DNA from 2 places in the Luteimonas sp. AC640a genome. Region 1 is predicted to be linked to the other one. Evidence: predicted binding sites of a transcription regulator. Region 1 holds the regulator's gene; the other holds the start of a gene.
The links. Region 1 encodes FliA, which starts transcription of late flagellar genes. Its sites were predicted from a motif close to TAAAGTTTNNCNNNCNNNGGCCGATAA; they were not measured.
Positions count from the first base shown of each region.

Region 2: ACZ9YD_RS10890 (methyl-accepting chemotaxis protein) is a predicted target of FliA. The motif match lies at 3,885-3,911, and genes of this name have one in related genera.

Region 1 covers NZ_CEEDOV010000007.1:559,919-565,873, forward strand. The annotation lists gene ACZ9YD_RS06785 (chemotaxis protein CheA) at 1-703, opposite strand, end outside; gene ACZ9YD_RS06790 (protein phosphatase CheZ) at 918-1,520, opposite strand; gene ACZ9YD_RS06795 (chemotaxis response regulator CheY) at 1,517-1,909, opposite strand; gene ACZ9YD_RS06800 (RNA polymerase sigma factor FliA) at 1,973-2,728, opposite strand; gene ACZ9YD_RS06805 (P-loop NTPase) at 2,725-3,582, opposite strand; gene flhF (flagellar biosynthesis protein FlhF) at 3,569-5,059, opposite strand; gene flhA (flagellar biosynthesis protein FlhA) at 5,226-5,955, opposite strand, start outside.
Region 2 covers NZ_CEEDOV010000010.1:398,507-404,461, reverse strand. The annotation lists gene ACZ9YD_RS10895 (hybrid sensor histidine kinase/response regulator) at 1-1,420, opposite strand, end outside; gene ACZ9YD_RS10890 (methyl-accepting chemotaxis protein) at 1,717-3,855, opposite strand; gene ACZ9YD_RS10885 (OprO/OprP family phosphate-selective porin) at 4,096-5,268, opposite strand; gene ACZ9YD_RS10880 (dicarboxylate/amino acid:cation symporter) at 5,506-5,955, shown strand, end outside.

The sequences.
Region 1 (5,955 bases):
CGGGTGCGGCTGCCTGCGTGCCCGGTGCGGCGCTTCCGTGCAACTGGTCGAGCAGGGCTTCGAATTCGTCGTCGTCGATCATGTCGGCAACGGGTTTGGCGGCCGTCGCCGCAGGCGCGGCCACGCCGGGCGCGGCGGCGCCATGCAGTTGGTCGAGCAGAGCCTCGAATTCGTCGTCGTCGATCATGGCCGCCGTCGCGGCGACCGTCTGCGTGCCGGGCACGCCGTCGCCGTGCAACTGGTCGAGCAGGGCTTCGAATTCGTCGTCGGAGATCATGTCGCCGCCGGTGGCCACTGGAGCGGCCGCGCGAAGCGGTGCCGCGACCGGCGCATCGGCCGGCGCGAAGCCCGCGATCAGCTCGGCTGGTGCGCTCGGCACGGTGTCGTCGGTCTCGATCGCATCGACCATCGCCTGCAGCCAGTCCAGCGACTGCTGCGCCGCGTCGAAGTGGCGCGGCAGCAGCGGGGTCTGACCGGCGCGCACCATGCCCAGGGTTTCCTCGGCGGCATGGCACAGCTCGACCAGCGGCGTCGCGCCGAGAAACCCCGCGCCGCCCTTAAGCGTGTGGAACGCGCGGAAGACCGCGTTGAGACGCTCGCGGTCATCAGGCGTCTGTTCCAGACCCACGAGCTGGCCACCAAGGTCGTCGAGCAGCTCCCGGGCTTCGAGCACGAAGTCGGCAACGATGTCGGGCGACTGCATCAGCGTCGACCCGGATCGTTGGCGCGGGCGGTCCGCCCGGCAGCCATGCCGCAGACATGGGCGGCAGGCCGTTCATGCACAACCGCCCGTGCGACTGCACAGGGTCGCGCACGTGTCGGCGTCATCACTCGTTCGTGTCTCGACATCAGCATTCCCGTTCCTGCCGCGCGCGCGGAGACGCGGCGCGGCCTGTTCCAACCGCGTGGGTCGATCTTCAGAGCCCCAGGTGCGACAGCAGGTCGTCCGCGTCGCTCTGGCCGACCGTATTGCGATCGAGGCCGGCGACCGACGGCCCGTTGCCGCGCTGGTTGTCCTCCTTCGGCGGCAGGCCGAGCGCGCCGAAGCCCTCGTGCACCCCGCGGACGATGCCGGCGACGCGGCGGATGATCTGGCCGCCGAGATCCTGATGACTCTGCGCCAGCGCCATCTCGCGCAGGTTCTCGCGCAGCGATTCGATCGTGCTGATCTGGGCGTCGTCCAGCGGACCTTCCTTGAGCCGGGCGACCAGCGCGCGGCTGTCGTCGATCAGGTCCAGGGTGCGGTGCGTCGCCTGCTCGGTCATTGCGACCACGTGGTCGAGGCGCGCGCAGGCATCGTCCAGATCGCTGCCTTCTGCGGGCGTCGGCGGCAGCGTGTCGAGGGCCTGCGACAGTTCGCGCGCAAGCCGGCCCAGGCCGGTGACGAGGCTGCGCGCACGCGCATTCGCCAATGCGTCGACCTGTTGGCGCCAACCTTCCTCGTCGCCGCGCTCCAGTGCTTCCAGCGCGTCGTGCAGCATGTTCGCCAGTCGGGCGCGTTCGTTGTCGGGCGTGGTCATGCCGCGTTCCCGAGGCGCTCGAAGATCTTGCCGAGCTTTTCTTCCAGCGTCTGCGCGGTGAAGGGTTTGATGATGTAGCCGTTCACGCCGTTCTGGGCAGCTTCGATGATCTGCTCGCGCTTGGCTTCGGCGGTCACCATCAGCACCGGCAACGGGCGGAACTTGGGATCGGCGCGGATCGCGCACAGCAACTCGATGCCGGTCATGCCCGGCATGTTCCAGTCGGTGATGACCAGCTCCACCGCGTCCTGGCGCAGCACGGACAGCGCGCTGTGGCCGTCTTCCGCCTCGACCGTATTGTTGAAGCCGAGATCGGACAGCAGGTTCTTGACGATCCGGCGCATCGTCGAGAAATCGTCGACGATCAGGATGCGGATGTTCTTGTTCAAAACGTGTTCCTCAAAAAGAGCGTGCAACAGTGTGGGATGGGATGCGCCGCCGCATCCCGATCGTCAGTCGTCGAGGCCGAAGCCCGTATCGGCGAGCTGGAAGGCGGTGAGACGGCCGCGCAGGCGGATCACCGCCTGCCCGTGGATCTGGCAGACGCGGGACTCGCTGACGCCGAGCACGGCACCGATCTCTTTCAGGTTGAGCTCCTGCTCGTAGTACAGCGACAGCACCAGTTGCTCACGCTCTGGCAGGTGGCCGATCGCCTTGGCGAGCTCACGGCCGAATTCACCGCGCACCAGCGCTTCCTGTGGCGTGGGCCCGCCGCCCCGGCTGACCGGCTCCACCTCGCCGTGATCTTCGACGTGCGAATCCAGGCTGAGTACCTGCCCGCGCGCAGCGTCCTCCAGCAGGCGCTGGTACTCGCCCAGGGGAAGTTCGAGCTTGGCAGCGACTTCCTGCGCGCTGGCCGCGCGTCCGCTGCTCTGTTCGATCTCTCGGATCGCCGCCGCAGCTTCACGTGCGCGCCGGTGCACGGAGCGGGGGACCCAGTCGCCACGGCGGATTTCGTCGATCATCGAGCCACGGATGCGGATCGACGCGTAGGTCTCGAACGAGGCGCCCTGGTCGGCGTCGTAGCTGCGCGAGGCTTCGAGCAGGCCGATCATGCCGGCCTGCACGAGGTCGTCGATCTCCACACTGGCCGGCAGGCGCGCTGCGAGGTGATGGGCGATACGGCGAACCAGTTCGGCATGCTGGACCAGCGGGTCGACCGCGGCCGTGCGTTGCACCGCCTGGTACTGGCGGGCGGCGAGGTTCATGCGGTCACTCCCTGGCGCAGCATGCGCTCGACAAAGAACTCGACATGCCCGCGCGGCGCGGTCGGCGCCTGCCAGCGCGAGATGCGGCGGGCGATCTCGACCAGCGCACGCGCCGATGGGCTGCCCGGATAGGCCAGCACCACAGCCTGCTGGCGCTGCACTGCCATGCGCAGCCAGTCGCACTGCGGCACCGCGCCGAGGTAGTTCAGCGACACGCCGCCGATGAAGCGTTCGCAGACGCGCGAGAGCTTGTCGTGCAGGTTGCGGCCTTCCTGCGGGCTGCGGACCATGTTGGCGACGACCTGCACCCGGTCGACGCCACGCTCGCGCGCCAGCACCTTGATCAATGCGTACGCGTCGGTGATCGAGGCCGGTTCGTCGCAGACCACGACCAAGGCGTCGTGCGCGGCCTGGCAGAAAGTCAGCACCGAATCGGTGATGCCGGCTGCGGTGTCCACCACCAGCAGGTCGAGATCACGCTGCAGGTCGTTGAAGACGTTGACCAGGCCCGCGTGTTCGGCGGGACGCAGTTCGGCCATATGCCGGCGACCCGATGCGGCGGGCACGACCAGCACACCGCCCGGACCTTCGAGGATCACATCGTCGAGTTCGCAGCGTCCGGCGACCAGGTCGGCCAGCGTGCGCTGCGGCGACAGGCCCAGCAGCACGTCGACGTTGGCCAGGCCCAGATCGGCGTCCAGCAGCAACGTGCGCTGGCCCATGCCCGAAAGCGCCACCGACAGGTTGGCCGAGATGTTGGTCTTGCCCACACCACCCTTGCCACCGGTGACGGCGAGGGTGCGGACAGGCTGGAATGGAATGGTGGACATCGGCAGGCGCTCAGGCGACGGCATGGTCGTGATTCCGGAACGCGGGCTCCGGGACAATCGGCTTATCGGCATCGCGGCGGAGATCTTCAAGGCGAAGCACCAGATGCGCGGCATGGGCCCGGTGCAGGTCGTCGGGAATGCGTTGGCCGTCGGTCACCCAGGTCAGCGGCAACTGGTGGTCGACCACCACGGACAGCGCGCTGCCCAATCGGCTGGTCTCGTCGAGCTTGGTCAGCACCACGCCCTGCGGGCGGGCGTTCTCGAACCGGCGCACCACTTCGTCTAGATCCGCGAAATGGGTGTTGGCGGGCAATACCAGCAGGGTGCGCACCTGGCGCGCAGCACGCAGCCAGTTGAGCTGACCGGCGAGTGCACGATCACGCTGGCTCAGGCCGGCGGTGTCGACGAGCACCAGCCGGTAATCTTGGAGCTTCTGCAGCAACTGGATCAGCCCGGCCTCGCTGTCGGCCTCGTGCACGGCGATGCCGAGCTGGCGTCCGTAGCTGTGCAACTGTTCGCGGCCACCGATACGCGAGGTGTCGGTCGTCACCAGGGCGACGTCACGCGGCTGGTGCAGCGCTGCGTAGAGCGCGGCCAGCTTCGCGATGGTCGTGGTTTTGCCGGCGCCGGTCGGTCCGACGAGGGCGATGACGCCCGCTTCGGCCAGCGGGTCGATCGGACAGATCGGCAACTGCTTGGACAGCAGTGCGAGCATCAGGCCGCGGACGCGCGCGTCCGGGGTGTCGGCGGGAATCTGCAGCACGGTGTCGCGGGTGATGCCCGCATCGAAGCCGTAGTCTTCCATCAGCTCCATTGCCTGGGCACGCGCAGGCGAGCCACGCAGTCGCTCGTCGGTGAGGCGGGCCATCTCACGCTCGATCATCAAGCGCATCTGCGACAGCTCGTCACGCATCTGCGCCAGTTCTCCGTCGCTGGCAGGCGCCTGTGGGGCCGGCACGGCGGCCAGGATGGCTGGCACTGGCTGTGCGGGCACCGGCGGCGACGGAATTTCGTCGCGTGCGCTCGATTCGGCCCGGAGGTGCGTGGCGGTTTCGACCTGCGGCGTGTCGTCACGATGGCCGGCAGCGAGCAACTCGGCGAAGGTCGGGCCGTCGATGTGGAACGTCGCCGGCTCCGATGGGAGCTGCGTGGGTGGGGCGCTGGCAGAGGTGACAAGACGCGCAGCGGTCGCCGGGCGCAAGGCCGCAGGCGGCACCTGCGGACTGAGCTCCCGCAACCAGCGCTCGGAGGGTGCCAGCTCGCTGTCGACGGCTGGGCCACGTGACGCAGTGGGCGGCGCCGCGGGGGCGGGCGGTGCGTCGCGCTGTGCATCTTCGATGGCGCGCTGCACGCAGCCTTCGTCGTAGTTGCTGGCCGCGACGATCTCCACACCTTCTTCGATACGACGGTTGGAGAGGATCACGGCATCGGGGCCATGTGCCTGTCGAACCAGTTGCAAGGCACTGCGCATGTCGGCGGCGACGAAGCGGCGGATTTTCATGAGCAGGGATTCGGAATTGGGGAGTGGGAATTGGGAACAGCGGACATCGATGTCGGGGGTGTGTCGCGTGTGGTGTGGTTCGATCTCGTCATTGGCATCGCACTTTCTCCGCGTTGGCGGGATCCGCTCTCACGAATCCTCACGCCCTGGTCCCGAATCCCGGCGATCAATTGATCGTGCCCAGCAACTTCAGACGTTTGTCTTCCGGTACCTCGTTGTAGGACAGCACCGACAGCCCCGGCACGCTGTGGCGGACCAGTCGCGCCAGCGCGGCGCGCACCTGTCCGGGTACCAGGACGACTGCCGGCTCGTTCCTGGCTTCCTGCTGGCTGGCACAGTCGGCAAGACTCTGCTGCAAGCGTTCCGCCAGGCCCGGTTCCAATGCGGCACCGGCACCCTGCGCGGAATCTTGCAAGACGCGTTCCAGAGTCGGGGCCAGCGTGTACACCGGCAGTTCGGCCGATGGACCGGCGATTTCCTGGACGATGAAGCGGCCCAGTGCGGTGCGCACGGCTGCGGTCAACTGGGCCGGGTCCTGGGTGTGCGCGGCGTGCTCGACCAGTGCTTCGGCGATCCGGCGCAGCTGGCGTACCGGAATGCGCTCGACCAGCAGGTTCTGCAACACGCGCACCACGACAGCCAGCGGCAGCGCCTTCGGCGTGAGGTCTTCGGAGAGCTTGGGCGCGCTGCGGGCGAGCGTCGCCAGCAGTTGCTGCACTTCCTCGTGTCCGAGCAGTTCAGGGGCCTGCTCGCGCACCAGGTGCGAGAGGTGCGTGGCGACCACGGTCGCCGGATCGACCACTGTGTAGCCCGCGGCTTCGGCGTTTGCACGTTGCAGCGGCAGGATCCACAGCGCGTCGAGCCCGAACGCCGGGTCCTTGCCGGGGATGCCGTCG
Region 2 (5,955 bases), on a different contig from region 1:
CGTAACTGGTGACGAAGCCGCCGTCGGGCAGCGGATTGCCGCGGATCTCGAGCACCGTACCGTCGTACTTCTCGCTCTCGCGCATGTGCGGCTTGCCGCTGCGCAGATGCCCCAGCCGGCGCTCGATCGCCTCTTCCACCGGACCCGGACCGAGCAGGCCGCGGCGCGCGTTGTAGCGGAAGATCTCCTCGATCGGCGTACCCACGCGCACCAGGTCCTGCGGAAACCGGAACAGTTCGATGTAGCGCGCATTCCACGCGACGATGCACAGCGATGCGTCGATGATCACCACGCCCTGTGGCAGGTGCGCCAGCCGCCGGCTCAGGCCGGTATCGGCTTCCTGCGCCGCAGCGACCAGTCCGTCGCGCGCGCTGCGCAGTTCTTCGGCGTGGTGGCGCACCAGGGTTTCCAGCTCATCGCGGCTGCGCCGGCGCAGCGCACCCAGGCGCACGCGCTGCTGCAGGAACAACGTCAGGAATACCAGGGCGGCCCACGATGCACCGGCGATCGTCGCCCACTCGCGGCCCGCCGCTGCAATCGGCGCAGCGTCGTGCAGCAGGTGCAGGGTCCAGTCGGTATCGGCGACCGGCGCGCGCTGCCACAGCCACGTGCCGGGCATCGCCGGCATGTCGACCCGCACCACCGCGCCATGTGCGCCGGCGTTGCGCAGCACCTGCCCGGCATACGCGCGCAGCTGTTCGCCTTCGTACTGGCGCGTCGCGACCAGTTCCCGACGTGCGTCCGCATCCAGCGGCGCGAGCACGCGATAGCGCCACGCCGCGCGGCTGGCCAGAAACACCACGTCGTGCGCGTCGCTGGCCAGCACCAGGTCACCGTCATCGGGCCAGGTGCGTTCGATCGCCGCCAGTTCGATCTTGATCACGATCACGCCGACCGCGCGGCCGGCATCGTCACGCAGGGCTTCGGACAGGAAATAGCCCGGCACCGACGTGGTCACGCCGATGCCGTAGAAGCGTCCGCGGCCATCGCGCAAGGCCTGCTGCACGTAGGGACGGAACGCGTAGTCCTCGCCGACATTGCTGCCGGCGTCGCGCCAGTTGCTCGCGGCGATCGCGATGCCGCGTGCATCGATCAGCGTCAGCGTCGACGCGCGCGTGGTGCGGTTGGCGTCTTCGAGGCGCTGGTTGAGGCGCGCCTGGGTGGCGGCATCGACCGGGGTGGCCACCGCGGCGCGCAGGTCGGGATCCAGCGCCAGCACCTGGGGCAGGGCGCGGTAGCGCTCGATGCGCTGGTTGAGCGCCTGCGCCTGCAGGTCGAGCTGCTGCGCGGCCTGCGTCGACTGCGTGTCGAGCGCACGCCGCGATCCTTCGCGGTAGCCGAGACCGGCGACCAGCACGAGGCCGCCGCAGGCGATCAGCACGGTCAGCAGCAGACGTCGCAGACGCGGGCGGGTACGCATTACGAGGTCCCCGGCGCGCGGCGGGAGGGCGCGCGTCCGCTGCGATGTGTCACGGCCGCGCGCAGCGCCGGGTCGCGACCTGGGCGCAGCAGTACAGGCTGAATCGGGCGGAATTGTGGGCGCAGACGCATCGCAGACAGTGTAGAGCGACGCCCTCGCGCGGGCACGGCAGGCTGCGCGCGCGCGTGCCGACATGTGCGCAGCGGATCGCGAACATCGCTGTGCGTCAGAGATACCGGCAGCCGCCTGCGCGCCCACCGGTCCGCAGCAATGATCCTGCAGCGCCGAGGCGCGCGTCAGGCCTCGGCGAGCACCGGCTGGCGGCGGGTCGCCGGCACCAGGCGGAACGTCGCGACCGCGCGCGTGAGCTGCTGCGCCTGATCAGCGAGGCTGCGCGCTGCAGCCGTGGCCTCCTCCACCAGCGCGGCATTCTGCTGGGTGGTTTCGTCGAGCTGGATCACGGTCTGGTTGACCTGGTCGATGCCCGAAGACTGCTCCTGCGACGCGGCGCTGATCTCGGCCATGATGTCGGTCACCCGGTCGACCGAGGTCAGCACCTGCGCCATCGTGGCACCGGCCACGGCGACCTGGCTGGACCCTTCGCGCACGCGCGTGACCGATTCGCCGATCAGCTGTTTGATCTCGCGCGCGGCCTCGGCCGAACGCTGCGCCAGCGTGCGCACCTCGCTGGCGACGACCGCGAAGCCACGACCCTGTTCGCCGGCGCGTGCGGCTTCGACCGCCGCATTGAGCGCGAGAATGTTGGTCTGGAACGCGATGCCGTCGATCACCCCGATGATCGCGCCGATGCGCGCCGACGCGGCATCGATCGAGGCCATCGTCGCCACGACCTCCTCGACCGCGCGGCCGCCCTGGCCGGCAACATCCGCGGCGCTGCGCGCCAGCTCGTTGGCCTGGCGCGCGTGATCGGCGTTCTGGCGCACGGTGGAGGTCAGTTCCTCCATCGAGGCGGCGGTCTCTTCGAGATTCGCGGCCTGGCTCTCGGTGCGGCGCGACAGGTCATCGTTGCCGGCTGCGATCTCACCGGCGGCCGTGTCGATCGAGACTGCCGACTGCTGGATGCCGCGCACGACACCGGCCAGCTGGGACGCGGTGCGGTTGGCGTCGTCGGCCAGCCGGCCGAACGCGCCCTGGTAACGCGCGTCGACGCGCTGCGACAGATCGCCATCGGCGATCGCGGCCATGATCCGGCCGACATCGGTCAGGCCGGCATCGGCCTGCTGCATCAACCGGTTCAGCGCCTCGATCATCTCGGCAAACGCGAAGCTGTAGCGGGACGCGTCACCGCGTGCGCCGAAGTCGCCGCGTGCGGCGGCTTCGGCCAACGTGGCGATTTCGCCATTGACCGCGCCCATGTTGGTCTTCACCGCGTCCAGCGCTTCGTGCAGGCGCGCGCGCTGACCGGGCAGGCGGCGCATGTCGCGGCTCAGGTCGCCCTGGCCGTACTCGTCCATGACTGCCATCGCATCGGCGATCGCGTCGAGGTGTTCGAACACCACCGTGTTCACGCCACGCGCCAGCGCGCCGTAATCGCCCGGGAAATCTTCCGGAATGCGGTGGCTGATGTCTTCGCCCTGCTGCAGGCGGATCATCGTGTTCATCTCACCGTTGAAGCGCTGCAGCTGGTCCTGCATCTGGCGCATGCTCGCCATCAGTTGCCCGGTCTCGTCGCGCGAAGTGATCGCGATCGGAGTGTCGAACCGCCCCGAGGCGATCGACTCCGCGGTGCGCGTCGCCGTCCGAAGCGGCGTCACGATGGCGCTGCCGATCAGCCACGACAGGCCGATCGCCGCCAGGATCACCAGGCCGCCGAACAGCGCCAGCAGGCGCGTGAATCCCATCGCCTGCTGCTGGATGTCGTCGGCGTATACGCCCATCGCCAGAATCCAGCCCCACTCGTCGAAGGCCTGGGCGTAGCTGATCTTCTCGAACTGGCCCTCATGGCCCGGCTTGGGGGCGCTGTAACCGGAGAACCCGTCGCCGTCCGTCACCGCAGCGAGGATGTCGCGGTAGACGAATTCGCCCGCCTCGCTCGTGTAGTCGCGCATGTCGGTGCCGACGGCGCGGGTGGGGTGGAGGACGATCTTCAGTTGCGGATCGGCGACGAAGTAGTAGTCAGTGCCGTCGTTGGTACGTATCGCACCCAGCGCGCCCAGTGCCAGCGTCTGCGCCTGCTCGGTCGTGATCCGGCCGGCCCGGGACTGGGCGGCATAGTGCTCGACGATGCTCATGCCGGTGTCGATCTGCGTCTTCACGCTCTGCTTGCGCGCGTCGACCAGTTCCACGTACTGCAGCCGGGCTGCCGACACGCTCAGGACCAGGATGCCCAGTGCCAGCACCGCGCACAGCAGGATGAACTTGCGGGCGACCGGAAGATCGGCAAGGCGACGCTGGAGCGGGGCGAACAGGGTCATGGCGGCGGAACCGGAGAGGCGAACTCGCGATATCGGCCGATCGACCGCACGCTGAAGCATGCGGTCGATGAAAGACGTGTGTATCCAGCGACGCCCGCCGTAGCGCGTGGGGTGCACGCGCATGGGGGCACGCGATCTGTGCGGACGGCAGCGCGCAGGACGCACGCCGCCGTGCACGCGGGACCCTATGACCCCGGCGGTCTCAGGACTGCCCGCGGGCGACGCCGCGTCCGCACACGATCAGAAGTGGACCTGTGCGCGCACTTCCACCGCGTCCGGGCGTGTGGTCACCCCGTTGCGGGTGGCGTTGAGGCGCACGTAGTTGGCCTGCAGCTTCACGTACGGGGTGAGGTACCAGTTCGCGCCGAAGGTCCAGTCGTGCTGGCGACCGCCGCCGACCGCGCCGTCGTCGAGATCCAGCGTGCTGTAGCGCGCCGCGAGTTCGACCGCGCCGTAGCCGTTCGCGGGCTTCGGGTTGGCGACATTGCCGGCCGAATACGCGCGGCTCTCGCCAGTCAGCAGCCAGCTCGCCGACAGGTAACCGCCATCAGCGCGATAGTCGCCCAGGCCGTCGTCGCGCGCGATGTCGGCGCGCAGCAGTTCGGACTGCAGCGAGACGGGGCCCTGGATCCAGATGCCTTCCAGGCCCGTGCGGCGGATGTGGCCCACCGGCGCGAGGTTGCCGGAATCGACCAGGCGCACATCGGTCAGGCCTGCGCCCGGACGTGCACGCAGACGTGCGTTCGCATCGAAATCCACGCCACGGCCATCGGTCCAGCCCTGCGGGTTCTCGCGCGAGGCGGCAATGCCCAGGTGCAGCACGTCGCCGGCGGACTTGCGCGGCGTCCACGCGGCGCGCGCCACATAGGTCTGGCCGGGGTTGTCGCCCTGCAGGTCCTGGCCGCCGTAGCCGCCGAGCTGGAACAGCGCCCTGTCCTGCTCGAGCGTCCATTCCACGCCGGTGCGGCGGCCCTGGTAGACCGCCTGGATCGGCGCCGCCAGTTCCATGAACGTGCCCGCGCGCGAGCTGGTCACGCCTTCCAGGCCGACCGGCACCTTCATGTAGCCGACGCGCAGCTTGCCGAGGTCACGGTCGAAGAAATGCTTGCTGTCGAAACGCACGAACACGTCGAGCCAGGCCTTGGATTCGAAGTCGAAATAGACCATCGCGTCCCAGATGCCGGCTTTCTTGACCGTCGCGCCGAACTCGCGGCGACGCATGCCGTTGTCGCTGCCGAGACGGGCATCGCCGCTGAAATCACTGTGATCCCAGGCGAAATTGCCGGTGAGCGAGACTTCGGTCTCGTCGGCGAAGGTGAATTTCGGTGGCCAGGCCTGCGCGCCTTCGGCGGCAGACGCGGACGTAGCGGCGGTGCAGGCGCACAGCAGCAGAAGCGGGGGTAGGAGGCGCATGGAATCCTTGGGGGAGGGCGGACGCGCGGGCGTCGGACGGCGGGTGGGGGCGTCGCGCGCACGCGCGCGGGACGGGCGGATTCTAGTGCGGCGCCGTCTCGCGGGCACGTGAGCTAATCCGAAAGGATTAGGAATAGGGGCGTTAACACCAATGCGCTATCGGCAGCGGCGCCGCGCACGCGTACAACGCATCGCCTGCATCCACATTCGATGGATGCGCACACCCGGTACGCACCCATGCACGCCATTCCGTCCAACGTTCCGGCCGCGCCGCGGCTGCCGTGGTACCGCCAGCTGTACGTGCAGGTGCTGATCGCGATCGCACTCGGCGCGCTGCTGGGCCATTTCGAGCCGGCGTTCGCCGAACAGCTCAAGCCGCTCGGCGATGCCTTCATCAAGCTGGTCAAGATGATCATCGCGCCGGTGATCTTCCTGACCATCGTCACCGGCATCGCCGGCATGACCCATCTGCGCACGGTCGGCCGCGTGTTCGCCAAGTCGATGGCGTACTTCCTGTTCTTCTCCACGCTGGCGCTGGTGATCGGCATGGTCGTCGCGCATGTCGTGCAGCCGGGCGTGGGCATGAACATCGATCCGGCCTCGCTGGACACCGCCGCGGTCGAGGGCTACGTGCAGAAGTCGCACGAGATGACGCTGACCGGATTCCTGCTCGACATCATTCCCGGC